2 regions of the Mesorhizobium sp. M5C.F.Ca.ET.164.01.1.1 genome follow, and region 2 is predicted to be linked to the other one. Evidence: riboswitches for the same ligand, from Rfam matches in the RefSeq annotation. Region 2 holds a riboswitch; the other holds the start of a gene.
What was found. A riboswitch is a leader RNA that binds a small molecule or an ion and turns the genes downstream of it on or off. The one in region 2 is predicted to bind cobalamin.
Positions count from the first base shown of each region.

Region 1: linked by a shared signal. The riboswitch ahead of EN807_RS02290 (aromatic ring-hydroxylating dioxygenase subunit alpha) and the one ahead of EN807_RS22810 (DUF1636 family protein) in region 2 are both predicted to bind cobalamin.

Region 1 is NZ_SRTG01000001.1:489,265-497,864, forward strand. Features, by position in the region: gene EN807_RS02255 (sugar ABC transporter permease) at 173-1,186, shown strand; gene EN807_RS02260 (carbohydrate ABC transporter permease) at 1,188-2,342, shown strand; gene EN807_RS02265 (alpha-glucosidase) at 2,347-4,011, shown strand; gene ugpC (sn-glycerol-3-phosphate ABC transporter ATP-binding protein UgpC) at 4,036-5,148, shown strand; gene EN807_RS02275 (DUF680 domain-containing protein) at 5,244-5,462, opposite strand; gene EN807_RS02280 (DUF680 domain-containing protein) at 5,535-5,756, opposite strand; gene EN807_RS02285 (DUF680 domain-containing protein) at 5,845-6,048, opposite strand; cobalamin riboswitch at 6,573-6,776, shown strand; gene EN807_RS02290 (aromatic ring-hydroxylating dioxygenase subunit alpha) at 6,989-8,236, shown strand; gene EN807_RS02295 (hybrid-cluster NAD(P)-dependent oxidoreductase) at 8,260-8,600, shown strand, end outside.
Region 2 is NZ_SRTG01000004.1:18,700-27,299, forward strand. Features, by position in the region: gene cobG (precorrin-3B synthase) at 1-225, opposite strand, end outside; gene cobN (cobaltochelatase subunit CobN) at 222-3,776, opposite strand; gene cobW (cobalamin biosynthesis protein CobW) at 3,795-4,832, opposite strand; gene EN807_RS22810 (DUF1636 family protein) at 4,829-5,263, opposite strand; cobalamin riboswitch at 5,305-5,507, opposite strand; gene EN807_RS22815 (winged helix-turn-helix domain-containing protein) at 5,537-6,736, opposite strand; gene EN807_RS22820 (NADH-quinone oxidoreductase subunit A) at 7,072-7,437, shown strand; gene EN807_RS22825 (NADH-quinone oxidoreductase subunit B) at 7,428-8,009, shown strand; gene EN807_RS22830 (NADH-quinone oxidoreductase subunit C) at 8,018-8,600, shown strand, end outside.

The DNA of each region.
Region 1 (8,600 bases), on a different contig from region 2:
CCGACCGGCGGCCCGCGCCGCAGCAATCTTTGTTTATGAGCACATTCCGGCATGACGCGCGACCAGCAAGACCCCGCCTTGCATCCGGTCGCGTTCCAAACAACTGAATCGGCGCATGATCCGTCGCCAAAGCCATTCTCGACTGGCGGATCATGCGCAGAGGGAGGGACCCGTGGCGGCTCAGATTTTCTCGGCCATATTCGTCATCATCGTCGGCGTCGGCGGCTGCGTCGCCTACTTCTGGGGCGCCAACAAGCTGGTGGACATCATCTTCCCGTCGCGCGGCGTTGCAGGTGCTGCAGCCATCGACAATCTGCGCCGGCAGGGGATGATCCGGCCGTGGCTGTTCGTCGGCCCGGCCATGATCATCCTAACCATCTACCTGATCTACCCGGTCGTGGAGACGCTCAGGCTGTCGTTCCTCGATCGCGGTGGCGCCAACTTCGTCGGCTTCGCCAATTATGAATGGGCGTTCGGCGACCGCGAGTTCCGCACTTCCATCCTCAACAACATCATCTGGCTGGCGGTCGTGCCTGCCGCCTGCACTTTCCTCGGGCTGATCATCGCTGTCCTCACCGACAAGATCTGGTGGGGCACTATCGCCAAGAGCCTCATCTTCCTGCCGTTGGCCATCTCGTTTGTCGGCGCCAGCGTCATCTGGAAATTCATCTACGAGTATCGCGGCGCGGGCCAGACGCAGATCGGCCTGCTCAACGCCATCATCCAGTATTTCGGCGGCCAGCCGCAGGTCTGGATATCGCTGCCGTTCTGGAACAATTTCTTCCTGATGATCATCCTGATCTGGATACAGACCGGCTTTGCCATGGTCATCCTGTCCTCTGCCTTGCGGGGTATCCCCGAAGAGACGCTGGAAGCGGCCGTCATCGACGGCGCCAATCCGTTCCAGATCTTCTGGAAGATCATGGTGCCGCAGATCTGGGGCACGATCGCCGTCGTCTGGACCACCATCACCATCCTGGTGCTGAAGGTTTTCGACATCGTGCTGACCATGACCAATGGCCAATGGAACAGCCAGGTGCTGGCCAATCTGATGTTCGACTGGATGTTCCGCGGCGGCGGCGATTTCGGCCGCGGCGCCACCATCGCCATCATCATCATGATCGCGGTCATTCCGATCATGGTCTGGAACATCCGCCAGGCCAACAAAGAAACGGGAGGACATTGAGATGGCCGTGGCGACCGGAAAGTCCTTTGCCAGCCGTTTCGGCGTCCATATCGCTGTCTTCATCTTCGTCGCGATCTGGACCGTGCCGACGCTCGGCATTCTCGTCTCATCGCTTCGCGACAAGGATCAGATCATCGCCTCGGGCTGGTGGAACTCGTTCGCCAGTTCCACCCAGACGGAAGCGGGCCGGCTGCCACCCGCCTCGGCGCAAGTCGAGAAGGACGGCAAGTTCGTCCTCGAGGGCAACATCTTCGGCGACGATCCGGCCCGCGACATCAGCGCCTTCGGCGTCAAGTCGGCGGCGCCGACGCAATATCCCGCCGGCACGACAGCCGATCTTGGCGACGGCGAGACCTTGCAGCTCAACGCCGACGGCAGTTTCGTCATGACCTCACCGAAGCCCTTTGAGGGCGAGCGCGGCCAGCGCGTCTACTACGCCTCGTCGGCGCCGCCGAAATTCACCACCGACAATTACAATACGGTGCTGTTTTCGGAAGGCATCGGCCGCTCCTTCATGAATTCGCTGACCGTCACCATTCCGGCGACGGTCATCCCGATCCTGATCGCGGCGTTCGCGGCCTATGCGCTGGCCTGGATGCGCTTTCCTGGCCGGGCGTTGCTCATCGCGGTGATCATCGGCCTCTTGGTCGTGCCGCTGCAGATGTCGCTGATCCCGCTGCTGAAGCTCTACAACGGCGTCGGCAGCTTCTTCGGCGTGCCGTCGAAAACCTATCTCGGCATCTGGCTGGCGCATACCGGCTTCGGCCTGCCCTTCGCCATCTATCTCCTCAGAAGCTACATTGCCGGCCTGCCGCGCGAAATCATGGAATCGGCGCGCATCGACGGCGCCAGTGATTTCGAGATCTTCGTCAAGATCGTGCTGCCGCTGTCGTTTCCGGTGCTGGCCTCCTTCGCCATATTCCAGTTCCTGTGGGTGTGGAACGACCTGCTGGTCGCGATGGTTTTCCTCGGCACCGAGGGCGACCAGATCGTGCTGACCGCCAAGCTCAACGCATTGCTCGGCTCGCGCGGCGGCGACTGGGAGATCCTGACGACATCGGCTTTCATCACGATCGTCGTGCCGCTGATCGTGTTCTTCTCGCTGCAGCGCTATTTCGTCCGCGGGCTGCTTGCCGGCTCGGTGAAGGGAGGTTGAGCTCATGCAATCCGCTGTGAAAGCGACGTTGAGACCCGACCTCGCAGTCGACCGCGACTGGTGGCGAGGCGCCGTGATCTACCAGATCTATCCGCGCAGCTACCAGGACTCGGACGGCGACGGCATCGGCGACCTCAAGGGCATCATCGGCAGGCTGCCCTACATCGCGGCGCTCGGCGTCGATGCCATCTGGATCTCGCCGTTCTTCAAGTCGCCGATGAAGGATTTCGGCTACGACGTATCAGACTATTGCGACGTCGATCCGATGTTCGGCACGCTGGCCGATTTCGATGCCCTGACCGCCGAGGCGCACAGGGTCGGGCTCAAGGTGATGGTCGACGAGGTGCTGTCGCATACCGCCGACATCCATCCGTGGTTTAGGGAAAGCCGCTCGAGCCGAACCAATCCGAAGGCGGACTGGTATGTCTGGGCCGACGCCAGGCCCGACGGCACGCCACCCAACAACTGGCTGTCGATCTTCGGCGGCTCGGCCTGGCAGTGGGACACCAGCCGCCAGCAATATTACCTGCATAATTTCCTGGCCGAGCAGCCCGATCTCAACTTCCACAGCCGCGCGGTCCAGGATGCGCTGCTCGATGTCACCCGCTTCTGGCTGGAGCGCGGCGTCGACGGCTTCCGCCTCGATACCATCAACTTCTACTTCCACAGCCAGGGCCTGGAGGACAATCCGCCGCTGCCGCCCGAAGAGCGCAACGACCAGACCGCTCCTTCCGTCAACCCTTACAACTACCAGGACCATCTCTACGACAAGAGCCGCCCCGAAAATCTCGGCTTCCTAGAACGCTTCCGCGCGCTGCTCGACGAATATCCGGCGACGGCGGCGGTCGGCGAAGTCGGCGATTCGCAGCGCGGGCTCGAGGTGGTGGCGGCCTATACCGCCGGCAGCAAGCGCGTGCACATGTGCTATTCGTTCGACTTCCTGGCGCCCGAAAAGATCAGCGCGGCAAAGGTGCGTTCGGTGCTGGAAGCCTTCGGCAAGGTTGCGAGCGACGGCTGGTCGTGCTGGGCCTTCTCCAACCATGACGTGATGCGCACTGCCTCGCGCTGGGCGGCGGGCGAGGCCGACCAGACCGCTTATCTCAAGGTGATCTCGGCGCTGCTGATGTCGCTGCGCGGTTCGGTCTGCATCTATCAGGGCGAGGAACTTGGCCTTGGCGAAGCGGAATTGCAATTCGAGGACCTGCAGGACCCCTACGGCATCCGCTTCTGGCCGGAGTTCAAGGGCCGCGACGGCTGCCGCACGCCGATGGTCTGGAATGGCGCCGACGGCAATGGCGGCTTCTCCAAGGTAAAGCCCTGGCTCCCCGTGCCCGCCAAGCACCTATCGCAAGCGGTCGATGTGCAGCAGGGCGACGACAGCTCGCTGCTCGAACACTACCGGCGCTTTCTCGCTTTCCGCCGTTCGCATCCGGCGCTGGCCAAGGGCGAAATAGACTTCATCGAAAGCCAGGGCGATACGGTCGCCTTCACGCGCCGCGAGGGCAACGAGCAGATCGTCTGCGCCTTCAATCTTGGCAGCCGACCGGCCGAAATCGATCTCGGCGGACGCTCGCTGCAACCCTTGCCGGGGCACGGGTTTTCGGGACAGACTGGCGTCGGCTCTATCCGCCTCGGCGGCTACGGCGCCTGGTTGGGGCGTGTCAACTGAATTTGCAATTCACTGGAGGGAATCATGGCCGATGTCACGCTAAGGCAAGTGAAGAAATCATATGGCAATCTCAACATTCTCCACGGCATCGACCTCGACATAAAGTCGGGCGAGTTCATCGTCTTCGTCGGCCCTTCCGGCTGTGGCAAGTCGACCTTGCTGCGGTCCATCGCCGGGCTTGAGGAAATCACCTCCGGGGAGCTCCGGATCGACGGCGAGGTGGTCAACGACGTGCCGCCGTCGAAGCGGGGCATCGCCATGGTGTTCCAGTCCTATGCGCTCTATCCGCACATGACCGTCTACGACAACATGGCGTTCTCGATGAAGATCGGCAAGGAGAGCAAGGCAGAGATCGACAAGCGGGTGCGCCAGGCCGCGGAAATCCTGCAGCTGACAAAATATCTCGACCGCCTGCCCAAGGCGATGTCGGGCGGCCAGCGCCAGCGCGTCGCCATCGGCCGCGCCATCGTGCGCAACCCGAAGGTTTTCCTGTTCGACGAGCCGCTGTCGAACCTCGACGCGGCACTGCGCGTCGCCACCCGCATCGAGATCGCCAAGCTCAAGGAGTCGATGCCGGCTACAACGATGATCTACGTCACCCACGACCAGGTCGAGGCGATGACGCTGGCGGACCGCATCGTTGTGCTCAAGGAGGGCCATATCGAGCAGGTCGGCACGCCGATGGATCTCTACAAGAAACCCGGCAATCTGTTCGTTGCCCAGTTCATCGGCTCGCCGGCAATGAACATCCTGCCGGCGACAATCGACAAATCAGGCGACCCGACCGTCGTCAGTCATGTCGGCGGGCGCAAGGCGACGGTGCCGATCGCCACGCCGGCGTCGGCGAAGGGCGCTTCGGTCAGCTTCGGCGTGCGGCCGGAGGATCTGATGATCGCCACCGGCGCGGATTATCTTTTCGAGGGAACGGTGGATTATGTCGAGCAGCTCGGCGAGGTTCAGCTCGTCTATGTCGACATCGGCCGCGCCGACCTGCCGCTGGTGACCAAGCTGCCCGGCAATGTCGAGGTCAAGCGGGGTGCTGCGCTGCGGTTGAATGCCGATGCAGGAGACCTGCACATTTTCGACGCCGACGGACATTCCTTCACGCTCCACAAGGCGGAAGCAAAGGCGGCCTAACTGCTGGATACAGGCAGTTTGGCGAAGGCAAAAAAAAAGGCAAAAAAACAAGAGCGGCGGGCAAAGCCCGCCGCTCTTGTGCGTTCAGGTCAATGTTAGCGGCCGAACAGGTTGCGGTCGCTGCCGTGGACAGGCTTCTCGTCAGCCGGAACCGGATTCTGCGCCGGGGCCGAATTCTGGATCGAAGCCGTGTACGAGCTGTCGACCGCAACGGCCGGTTGGTTGGCGCCGTTCGATCCATAATTGTCGCTACCGGCAAATGCGCTGCCGACGACGGCCAGAACGGCGGCGGTCGCAAGAACGATCTTCTTCATTTCAGTACTCCTGGATTTTTCGTGTTCCACCAGCGCGGCGGGCAAATGCCGCCGCTGCTGTTAGGATCGACATTAGTTGTTGCCGAAGAGGTTACGGTCGCTGCCGTGGACGGGCTTCTCGTCAGCCGGAACCGGTTTTTGCGCCGAAGCCGAATTCTGAATCGAAGCCGTGTACGAGCTGTTGTCGACCGCAGCGGCCGGCTGGTTGGCGCCGTTCGATCCAAAATTGTCGCTGCCGGCAAAAGCGCTGCCGGAGACGGCCAGAATGGCGGCGGCAAGAATGATCATTTTCATTTCTAGTACTCCTGGATTCGTATCCCCTCAGCGCGGCGGCCGCAGTCGTTATGAAAGACAACGCCGTGCTGCTGTTTGGGATCAGCTGTTAATTGTTGCCGAAAAGGTTGCGATCGGCGCCCTGGACAACGGGCTTTTCAGCGTGAGCCGGCTTCTGAATGGAAGCCGTGTACGAGCTGTCGACCGCAGCGGTCGGCTGGTTGGCGCCGTTGGACCCATAATGGTCGCTGCCAGCAAAGGCGCTGCCGGTGATGGCCAGAACGGCGACGGCAGTAAGAGCAATCTTTTTCATTTTTAGTACTCCAGTATCTTTAGTTTTCCGTCCGTCTAGCGGCGTGTCTTGGGAGGAATTCGCGTCGTTCGGACAGCCCCCGATGTGGGAAGGCCCTTCGGCGGATTCCAATCACTAAGTTGTTCCGTGTGGACCAAGAATCTACATCTTGAAATTGTACCAGATGCTTCTAATAGTGTTATTTTACGTTTAGTTTTCAGAGGCTTATGCCAAAGGCGCCATTCGACCATTTGACGGATTGCCGGACCTGCGTTCACAGCGTCATGCACGCATTGTCAACAGAAACGAACCGTTCGGTTCGATTTTAGAAGCGGCTTAAAAGCCGGTGCCGAGTTGTTGTCGAATCGTTAACCATTAGGCGCCCTCAATGGTTAACATCCTGCGTGCTTTCAGAACCGGCAGCGCTCGCAGCCCGGGTGCAATTTCATCCCCCTCAAACCCCGGCCCACAGGTTTATGGCCGGCCGTGTCGCGCCGCATGGATACGATGTCGCTTTCATGCCGACAGTCAGCCAGCCCTCATGATTAGATCACGCCAACTCAGGTGCCGCTTGGTGACGACGAAGCGGAGAATTGGGAAGCCGGTCAGAACCCGGCGCTGCCCCCGCAACGGTGGTGGAGTTCAAGTCGCAACGGGAGACCACTGGGCCACAAGCCCGGGAAGGTGTCGCGATGAGCCCGCAAGGACACTCCAGAGCCCGGAAACCAGCCCGAGATTTCTAGACTCGACTGATCGCGGTGGGCGGTCAAGAGGTGGATAATGCATGTCTGGCCTGTCGCCGGCCTGCTAGCGATCCTTCCTCCATCACCACCAGTTCAGTCTTTGGAGCGACGTGCGTCCATTTGGACGCACAAAGTACGCTCCAACGCTATGAATTGCGCATCGTGCTTTCCGAATCGATTCCGATTTCGGGCCGATGCGACGGCTATGAGGACAGGACATGGATGCGCGCAACGATATGCTGAGGCTCCTGCACGGCCGCAGGGAAGGCTATTCGCTCGAGCAGCCCTTCTATACCGATGCCGATTTCTTCAAGCTCGACATGGAGCTGATCTGGTATCGCGACTGGCTGTTCATCGGCCACGATTGCGAGTTGCCGAAGCCGGGCAGCTACATCACTGCCCAGATCGGCGACTATCCGGTCGTGCTGGTCCGCGACCAGCAAGGCAGGATCAATGCCTTCCACAATTCCTGTCGGCATCGCGGCAGCCGCGTCTGCAACGCTGACAAAGGCACGGCGGCGAAGCTCGTCTGCCCCTATCACCAGTGGACCTACGAGCTGGATGGCCGGCTTTTGTTCGCAAGGCAGATGGCGGACGGCTTCGACAAGAGTCAGTTCAGCCTGAAGCCGGTGGCTTGCGAAAGCGTTGGCGGCTACATCTTCATCTGCCTGGCCAAGGAGCCCGCCGATTTCGCGCCGATGCGCGCCATGATCGAGCCTTACCTCCTGCCGCACCGGCTGCGGGAGGCAAAAATCGCCTTCGAATCGACCATCGTCGAGAAGGGCAACTGGAAGCTCGTCTGGGAAAACAACCGCGAGTGCTACCATTGCGCCGGCAACCATCCGGAACTGTGCAAGACATTCCCGGAAGCGCCGACCGTGACTGGCGTGCAGGGCGCCGATAGCGATCCGGAGATGCTCGCGCACTGGGCGAGATGCGAGGCGGCGGGCTTGCCAAGCAAGTTCCGCATCGATCCGGCCGGGCAGTATCGCGCCACCCGCGCGCCGCTGCTGCGCGATGCCGTCAGCTACACGATGACGGGAAGACGCGCGGTGAAGAAGAACCTTTCCGACAGCGTTTCGACCGAGCGCATCGGCTCGCTGCTGCTCTATCACTATCCGACGACCTGGAACCACATCCTCGGCGACCATGCCGTCACCTTCCGCGTGCTGCCGATCAGCGCCACGGAAACGGCCGTCACCACCAAATGGCTCGTCCACAAGGACGCGGTCGAAGGCGTCGATTACGATCTCGCCGAACTCACCCATGTCTGGACCGAGACCAACGATCAGGACCGCCGCATCGTCGAGGAAAACGCCTTCGGCATCCTGTCGCCGGCCTATGAGCCCGGCCCCTATTCTGAACTGCATGAGGGCGGCGTCATCCAGTTCGTCGAATGGTACGCCTCCTTCATCGGGCCGCGCCTTGCCGAGGACGGCCGGCCGGCGTTGCGCAGCGTCGCCTGAGAAAGGTCAAGGGTATGAATGCGATGACGGATCTCGGGCTCTACCGCCATCTCGACGAAATGGCGCCCTGGAACGACAGGCTTCAGGTGCTGGAAGTGATCGGCGTCAGCGACGAGGCGCCTGACGTGAAGACCTTCACCTTCCGCTCCGACAACCAGACCTGGTTCCGCTACAGACCGGGGCAGTTCGTGACGCTTGAACTGCCGACCACTGAGGGCCCGCTGATGCGGACCTATACGCTGTCGTCCTCGCCGTCGCGGCCGTTCTCGATCGCGGTGACGGTGAAAGCGCAGGCCGGCAGCCTCGGCACACGCTGGATGTTCGACAATCTGAAACCCGGCGTTCACGTGAAAGCCTATGGGCC
Region 2 (8,600 bases):
AAGCAGCCTTGCGCTGCCGGGTGTCAGGCCGCGTATCTGCAGGCTGCCACGTGCGGTCACCTCCATGATGCCGTTGCCATGCCGCAAGGCAGATTCACCGAGTCCGATCAAGGACTTCGGCGAGAGTCCTCCGGCGACCGGATTGAGCCGCACCAGACGCCCGTCGCCGGTCTGCATCGGCGCCGACAAAGCGGGGCAGGCACCGCGACGTGAGAAGGCGTTCATGCAGCCACCCCCAGCGCCTGGGCCTCGGCGATCAGTGCGGCGAGATCGTCATCGATGGAATTGCGCAGCGGATGCCAGAGACCGCGCCGCCGCGCCGACAGAAACCGCTCGGCGATCACCTTCGCGGCGGAAGGGTTCTCGCGCAGGATGAAGGCGCGAACCACGGGATCGCCGAGATAGGCGTCGTGCACGACCTCGATCAGCGAGCCCGATATGGCATGGGTGGTCTCAGCGAAGCCGACCAGCCGGTCGACCGTCTCGGCGAATTCCGAAGCACCGCGCGGCCCGTGCCGCATCTGGCCGGCGATGAAGCGCGGATTGACGGCACGGGCGCGAACTACCCGAGATACCGCTTCTCCAACCGAACGCGGCTTCGGCTTTTGCGGATCCGTGGTGTCGAGGACGATGACGTCGGCATTCTTGCCGAGTGCCGCAAGCGCCGCCGAAAAACCGCCGATGAAGGCGACGTCGGCCGAGCCTTCGAGGATATCGCGGCCGGGATCATCTCCCGTATGGACGAGAAGGTCGGCCTCGGCGACACGATCCTCGAACGCGCCGGGCGCCGAGATACCTTCGCCGTCGGCGCCGCCATAGGCATGCGAGGTGGCGTCGAGATAGGCGCGACCGATCTCTTCGCGCGCGGCCCAGTCGCCGCTCGACAGCAAATCCTCGCCGCCGGCGCCGTAGGTGCCTGGCGAGGTGCCGAAAATGCGTGGGCTGATCTTCCCGTCTGCGCGGGTCCTTGCTGCGAGCGGGTTTTCCGACGCGTCCTCGTCGCGGGCGGCGACGGCATTGGCGGCGGCATCGATCAGGGCGATCTGGGTCGGGAACATATCACGAAACAGGCCTGATATGCGCCAGGTGACATCGACGCGCGGGCGGCCAAGCGTTGCCGGCGGCAGCACCTCGATGCCGGTAACGCGGCCGGTGGCGGAATCCCATTGCGGCCGGCAGCCCATCAGCGCCAGGCCTTGCGCGATCTCCTCGCCGCCGGTGCGCAGCGAGGCCGAGCCCCAGAGGTCGATGACCAGCGAGCGCGGCCAGTCGCCATGCGATTGCATGTAGCTGCGCAAGACCTCGTCGGATGCCGCCCTGCCGAGATCGAAGGATGTCGGCGTCGGCATGGCGCGTGGATCTGATGTGAACAGGTTGCGGCCGGTCGGCAGCACATCGCGCCGGCCACGCGCCGGTGCCCCGGCCGGACCGGCAGCGACATGGCGGCCGTCGAGCACTGCGATGAGTGCCGCCTTCTCGGCCGCCGCACTTTGCTCGCGCAGCGGATCGGTCTCACCCTCGGCTGAGCGGCCATAGATGTGAAGGCCGTCCTTGATGGCAAAATGCTTGAGGTCGCAGAGCCAGGCGTCGATGCGGCGCAGCGCCTCGTCGGGCGCGTCGGTTCCGGCGACGCCGGCTTCGGAGGCGAGGCCGGTCTTTTGTGCGGTTTCGACGATCAGCTTCGCCAGGCGATCGCGGCGGCGGCGGTCGAGCCCGTCGGCCTGGGCATATTCGTCGACCAGCCGTTCAAGCTGGTGCTGGTTCTCATCGAGCCCGGCGCCGGTCAGCGGCGGCGGTAAATGGCCTAGGGTGACGGCGGCAATGCGCCGCTTGGCCTGCGCTGCCTCTCCCGGATTGGAGACGATGAAGGGATAGATGACGGGCAGGGGGCCAGTCACGATCTCGGGAAAACAGCTTTCGCTAAGCGCAACGGTCTTGCCGGGCAGCCATTCCAGCGTGCCGTGTGCGCCGACATGGACGAGGGCATGGACGCCGACTGTCTTGCGCAGCCAGAGGCCGAAGGCGATCAGCGCATGACGCGGCGGCAATGTCGGGTCGTGGTAGTCGGCGCGGCGGTCGAGTGAGCGCCCACGGTCAGGCGCAAGCGCCACGGTGATGTTGCCGAAGCTGGCGGCGCGGAAGGGGAAATTCGCGGTGGTGGGCGCTTGAACACCCCCCTCTGTCCTGCCGGACATGTCCGGCAGGACAGAGGGGGGCGACTCCCGCGAACCTGGCTCATCTGCCGCATTCCCCCATGCGGCCGTCACGGCAGCTATTGCCTCAGCCGGCAATTCCGTCGAAAGGTCGAGATAGTGCCCTAGTCCCAATCCACCTTCGCTGCGCTCCAGTTCATCCAGCAACGCACGCGGCGTTTGCGGAATCGCTTCAACGGCGTAGCCCTGTTCGCTCAGGTCGTGCAGCATCGCCAGCACGCTGGACGGCACGTCGAGGCCGACGGCGTAGCCGGTGCGGCCGGGTGCGCTCGGATAGTCGGGGATCAGGATGGCGAGCTTGCGCTCCGCACGCGGCGTCTGCTGCAGGCGGATGAAGGCTTCGACACGGTTCGCCACCTGCGCGACGCGGTCTGGCTCTGGGCGGTTGGCGAAGGCGCGGAAGGCCAATGCCGGGTCGGTTTCGCTTTCGCCCTTGAAGGAAATGGCGCCGGCGAGGATGCGGCCGTCGAGTTCGGGCAGGACGACATGCATGGAGAGGTCGGCGGGCGCCAAGCCGCGCTGATTGTTTTGCCAGATGTCACGGCGTGTCGTCGCCACGATGACCTGGAACACCGGCACCCCGGCGCGGTCGAACAGGGTTTCGACGCCGGGCTCGGCGCCGGAGGCGAAAGCCGTCGCGGTGATGATCGCGGCAGGGTTCAGCGCCGCGAGCGCGGTTTCGACGAAGGCGAGCGATGCTGGGTCCTTGAGGCTGGAGACGAAGATGGGGACGGGGGCCATTCCGCGCGCGCTCAGCGCCTCAAAAAGAGCGTCGATGGGCGCGACATCGGCGGCGAGCAGCATTGAGCGATAGAACAGGATGGGGATGACAGGCGCGGCGTATCCCTCCCCCTCAAGGGGAGTGTGGCCCGCAGGGCCGGGTGGGGTCGTTGCGGCAGTGCGCGACGTTTCTTTCTGTCGAAGCGCTTCAGGGTGTCGGCGCACTTCAGAGAGGACCCCACCCCCGGCCTGCGGCCGGACCCTCCCCTCAAGGGAGAGGGGGACGACACCGCGTCCCGGCTGATAGTAGCCCGCCTTCGGCACGCTGACCGGCTCCACGACCGCCAAGTCCGATCCCGCCAGCCGGGCCAGCCTCTGCACCAGCGCCGTCATATTCTCCGGGCCGCCCTCGCGAAAATAATCGAGCAGACCGTCGAGCTCTTCGCGGGGCAGCGTCGAGCATTCGATCAGCCGCAGATCCTCGTCGTGGCTCTCGCCGGGCAGCAGCGCCAACTTTATGCCGCGTGCGCGGGCGGTCGAGGCGAGCTGGTCACAGCCATAGCGCCACCAGTCATAACCGCCCAGAATGCGGACCAAAACGACCCTAGCGTGCCGAGCGACGCTGTCGATCCAGAGGTCGACGGACATGGGATGGCGCAGGTCGCGTAAAGCCGCAAGGCGCATCGACGGCAAGCGATCCGCGTCCGCCTTCCACGCTGCCGCCAGCCCGGCCAGATCGCTGTCGGTGAAGGACAAGGCCACGACATCCGCAGGCGTCTGCCTGAGATCAACAGGCTCGGCGAGATCGTCGAGCGAGGCGGATGTTGTGGTGAGGATGTGCATCGCGGCTCGTGCCTGAGGTCAGCCGGCGAGGATACGCTCGATTGCCGGGCGGTTCAGCCCTTTCAGGCCGATGATGACGAGGCGCGAGCGGCGGTCGTCTTCAGCGGTCCAGGCGCGGTCGTAATAGTGATTGACGCGCGGCCCCACAGCCTGCAGCAAGAGCCGCATCGGCTTGCCGCCGACTTCGACGAAACCCTTGACGCGCAGCACGTTTTCTTGCTCCGCCACCGTGGCGACGCGCAAAGCCAGCTCATCGGGGTTGGACACGGACGCGATGTCGATGACGAAGGAATCGAAGTCGTCATGCTCGTGGTCGAGCTCTTCGTCGTGATGGGTCTTGCGGTTCTCGATATCATCCTCGACGGCAAGGCCGAGGCCGAGCAGCACAGACGGATCGACCTTACCTTGCGAGGTCGGCACGATCTTGACGGCGCGCGCGGCGTGCTCGCCGATGATGGCATTGGCGCGGGCCGAACCGGCGGCGTCCATCAAGTCGCTCTTCGACAATATGATCAGGTCGGCGCAAGCGAGCTGGTCCTCGAACACCTCCTCGACCGGGTCGTCGTGGTCGAGCGTCTCGTCCTGCGCGCGCTGCGCCTGCAGGGCGTCCATGTCGTTGGCGACGCGGCCATCAGCTAGCGCCGGTCCGTCGACCACGGCAATGACGCCGTCGACTGTCACCCGGCTCTTCACCGATGGCCACTGAAAGGCCTGGACCAGCGGCTTGGGCAGGGCCAGCCCAGAGGTTTCGATCAGGATATGGTCGACCCTCGGCGTCAGCGACAGGATTTGGTCGAGCGCCGGCACAAAATCATCGGCGACGGTGCAGCAGATGCAGCCATTGGCCAGCTCGACGATATTCTCCTCGGGGCAGGTATCGATGCCGCATCCCTTGAGGATCTCGCCGTCGATGCCGATGTCGCCGAACTCGTTGACGATGATGGCCAGCCGCTTGCCCCCGGCGTTTTCGAGCAGATGGCGGATCAGCGTCGTCTTGCCGGCGCCGAGGAAGCCGGTGACGACGGTGCAGGGCACGCGGGAGATGGAAGCGGTCATATCTGATCCTTCAAAAGGTCGAGGGGAGGAATGCGGGCGACGAGGCCGCGCTTCAGGCAATCGGGGCGGCCGCGCCATGGAATGAGGCCGTCCGTCGAAGTGGCGAAGAGCATTGCGCCAGCGACGAGATCGGCGCCGCTTGTCGTGGTCAGGTCGCCGAAGACATAGCTCCAGCAGCCGTCGCGCAGGATCGCGGCGCTCAGCCGGCGCTTGCAGTTGCCGAGGCATTCGACGCTGCGGATACGGATATTTTCGCCGGAAGCTGCGCGGCGCGTGTCTTCGGCCAGCAGTTCGCCGGCGCGGGGATGGGCGTCGGAGCCGGTCTCATCGCGGCAGGAGGCGCAGACGATCACGGTGACGCCGGCCAAGCCATCGCTATCGCCGTACGAATTGTCCGCTGTGCCAGCCGAAAAACTGCTGTTGTGGTCCAAAAAATCAGGCTCCTTGCCCGGAAAACCCGCCAGGCGATCGGATCTCTTCAGTCCCAGACGGCAGGTCTCCTGGCTCGCGGGTCATCGCCTTGGTGCCGCCTTCCCGGGAACATCCCAGTGGTTTCGGCCTTGGCTCGTCGCTCACAGTTGCGGGGACAGCCGCGGATTTGAAATCGAATTTCGCACCGCATTCCCTCTTGGCTCCTCCCTTTGCCGAGAGGAGACCGTCTAAAGCGGATTTAGGCTTGTGCAGGCAGTCGTGTCAACGCACGTCTAGGATGCGGCAATGTTGGCGAGAGCCGAACCCAGATCGCCGGCCGGCGTCACCTCGATGCATTCCAGCCCGAGCCAACCCTGCGTCAGCTTCAACTCCTCGAAGAGTTCGGCGGCGGTTTGCGGCGGGGCGCCGGGCTCGGCATAGGCGGCATGGACGCGCAGCACGCCGGCGGGGCGGTCGGCCTTGAGGTCGATGCGCGCCACGATCCTTTCGCCGAGCAGGAACGGCAGCACATAATAGCCATATTGGCGCTTTTCGGCAGGGGTGTAGATCTCGATGCGATAGCGGAAGTCGAACAGTCTTTCCGTGCGCGCCCGCTCGAAGACGACGGGATCGAACGGAGCGAGCAGCGTACGCGCCTTGATCTTACGCGGAAAACGGGCGTCCTTGTAAAGATAGGCAGGCTTGTCCCAGCCTTCGACGCGTACGGGCAAAAGATCGCCGGCGTCGACCAGTTCCTCAATCCGGCCCTTGATGTCGGCTGGAGAGAGGCGGAAATAATCGCGCAGGTCGCCCGCCGTCGCGACCCCGTGGGCGCGGGCGGAAATGCGCAGCAATTCGCGGTGCGCATCCTCAGGGGAGGGCACTGGCAGGGCAAGTATCGCAGGCGGCAGCACGCGCTCCGGCAGATCGTAGAGCCGCTCGAAGCCACGACGCGACGCCGTGGTGATGCGGCCGGCCCAGAACAGCCATTCGAAAGCGTGCTTTGCATCGCTCCAGCCCCACCAGCCGCCCGAGCCTTTCTGGCCTTCTAGGGCGGAAGCGGCGATCGGGCCGCGTTGAACGACCTCGCGATAGATGTCTTCGATGTAGGTGGCGCGTTCGCGGCCCCACTTGGCCAGCCCGTTATACATTTCCTCCCCGCGCGCGGCCCGCTCCATGCGCCAGCGCATCAGTGGATAGGTCTCGACCGGCAGAAAGGAGGCCTCGTGCGCCCAATATTCGAAGACTTTGCGCTTGCGCGTCACGGCGGCGTTGTCGAGCAGCGCAAGCGGGTAGGGGCCAAGCCGCGAATAGAGCGGCATATAATGGGCGCGCACCACCGCACTGACGGAATCGATCTGCAGCAGGCCGGTACGGCCAAGCACACGGGCCAGATGGCGGCGATCAGGCGTGCTGTTAGGGCGAGGATCGGCAAACCCCTGTGCGGCAAGCGCGATGCGCCGGGCCATGGCGAGCGAGATTTTTTCCTTCATGCAGACGGCACTCTGTTGGCGTTCGGCCAAAGGTTGGGACGATGATTCCGCGCCATGCTAGCAGGGTTTTGGCGGCATCACTGTCAGGAGATAAAAGTGGAGTAAAAAGTGAAGGAAATCAAACAGGAGCGGATCGGACCAGTTTATCCGGATATCCGTCCAGCACCCGTGTTTTGAACAAGGTTTGACTTGCTTCGCCGAAAGCGCTGCGCTAACCCTCGCCGCATTGCAGCATAGAGCCTCCTAAAACGGTTCAGTGGTTAAACTGTCACGCTTCCGCAAGTGGGTCCGGTGCTGTAATCAGAGTGGATTGGCCGCCAACGGAAAGCTGCAGCATGAACGCATTGTTGAGTTCGTACCTGCCCATCGTCCTGTTCATCGGCGTGGCGCTGGTCGTGGGCCTGGCGCTGCTTGCCGCGCCCTTCCTGGTGGCCTACCGCAACCCAGATCCGGAAAAGCTTTCAGCCTATGAATGCGGCTTCAACTCGTTCGACGACGCCCGCATGAAGTTCGACATCCGCTTCTATCTGGTGTCGATCCTGTTCATCATCTTCGATCTGGAAGTGGCCTTCCTGTTTCCGTGGGCCGTGTCTTTCAGCCAGATCGGCATGCTCGGATTCTGGTCGATGATGGTGTTTCTCGCGGTGCTGACCATCGGCTTTGCCTATGAATGGAAGAAAGGAGCGCTGGAATGGGATTGAGCGACAATTCCGGCACGCTCGTCGCGCCGAAGCCGAAGGGCATTCTCGACCCCAGCACCGGAAAGCCGGTGGGGGCGAATGATCCATTCTTCCTCGAGATCAACGACGAACTGGCCGACAAGGGTTTTCTCGTCACCTCCACCGAGGCGCTGATCACCTGGGCCCGCAGCGGCTCGCTGATGTTCATGACCTTTGGTCTCGCCTGTTGCGCGGTCGAAATGATCCACACCTCGATGCCGCGCTATGACTCGGAGAGGTTCGGTGTTGCTCCTCGCGCGTCTCCGCGCCAGTCCGACATCATGATCGTCGCCGGCACGCTGACCAACAAGATGGCGCCGGCGCTGCGCAAGGTCTACGACCAGATGCCCGAGCCGCGCTACGTCATCTCGATGGGCTCCTGCGCCAATGGCGGCGGCTACTATCACTATTCCTATTCGGTGGTGCGCGGCTGCGATCGCGTCGTGCCCGTCGACATCTATGTGCCCGGCTGTCCGCCGAGTGCGGAAGCGCTGCTCTACGGCATCCTTCTGTTGCAAAAGAAGATCCGCCGCACCGGCACGATCGAGCGGTGAGCGGGATGATGAGCCTGAATGAACTCTCGACGTATCTCGGCGAGAAGCTGAGCGGCCGGATCGGCGACGCGGTGTTTGCCTATGGCGAACTTACCATCTCGGTCGAGCCGCACGATCTGATCGAGGTGATAACCTTCCTCCGCGACGATACAAACTGCCAGTTCATCTCGATCATCGACGTGTGCGGCGCCGACTATCCGTCGCGGGCCAAGCGCTTCGACGTCGTCTATCATCTGCTGTCGCCGAAGCAGAATGTTCGCATCCGGCTCAAGGTGCAGGCGGACGAAGAGACTGTGGTGCCATCGATCACCGGTGTGTTTCCGGGCGCCGACTGGTTCGAACGCGAAACCTACGATCTCTATGGCGTGCTGTTTTCGGGCCATCCCGACCTGCGGCGGATTCTGACCGATTACGGCTTCGAGGGTCATCCGCTGCGCAAGGATTTCCCGCTGACCGGTTTCGTCGAGGTGCGCTACGACGACGAGGCCAAACGGGTCATCTACGAGCCGGTGGAATTAAAACAGGAATTCCGCAATTTCGATTTTCTCAGCCCTTGGGAGGGCACGGATTACGTCCTTCCAGGCGACGAAA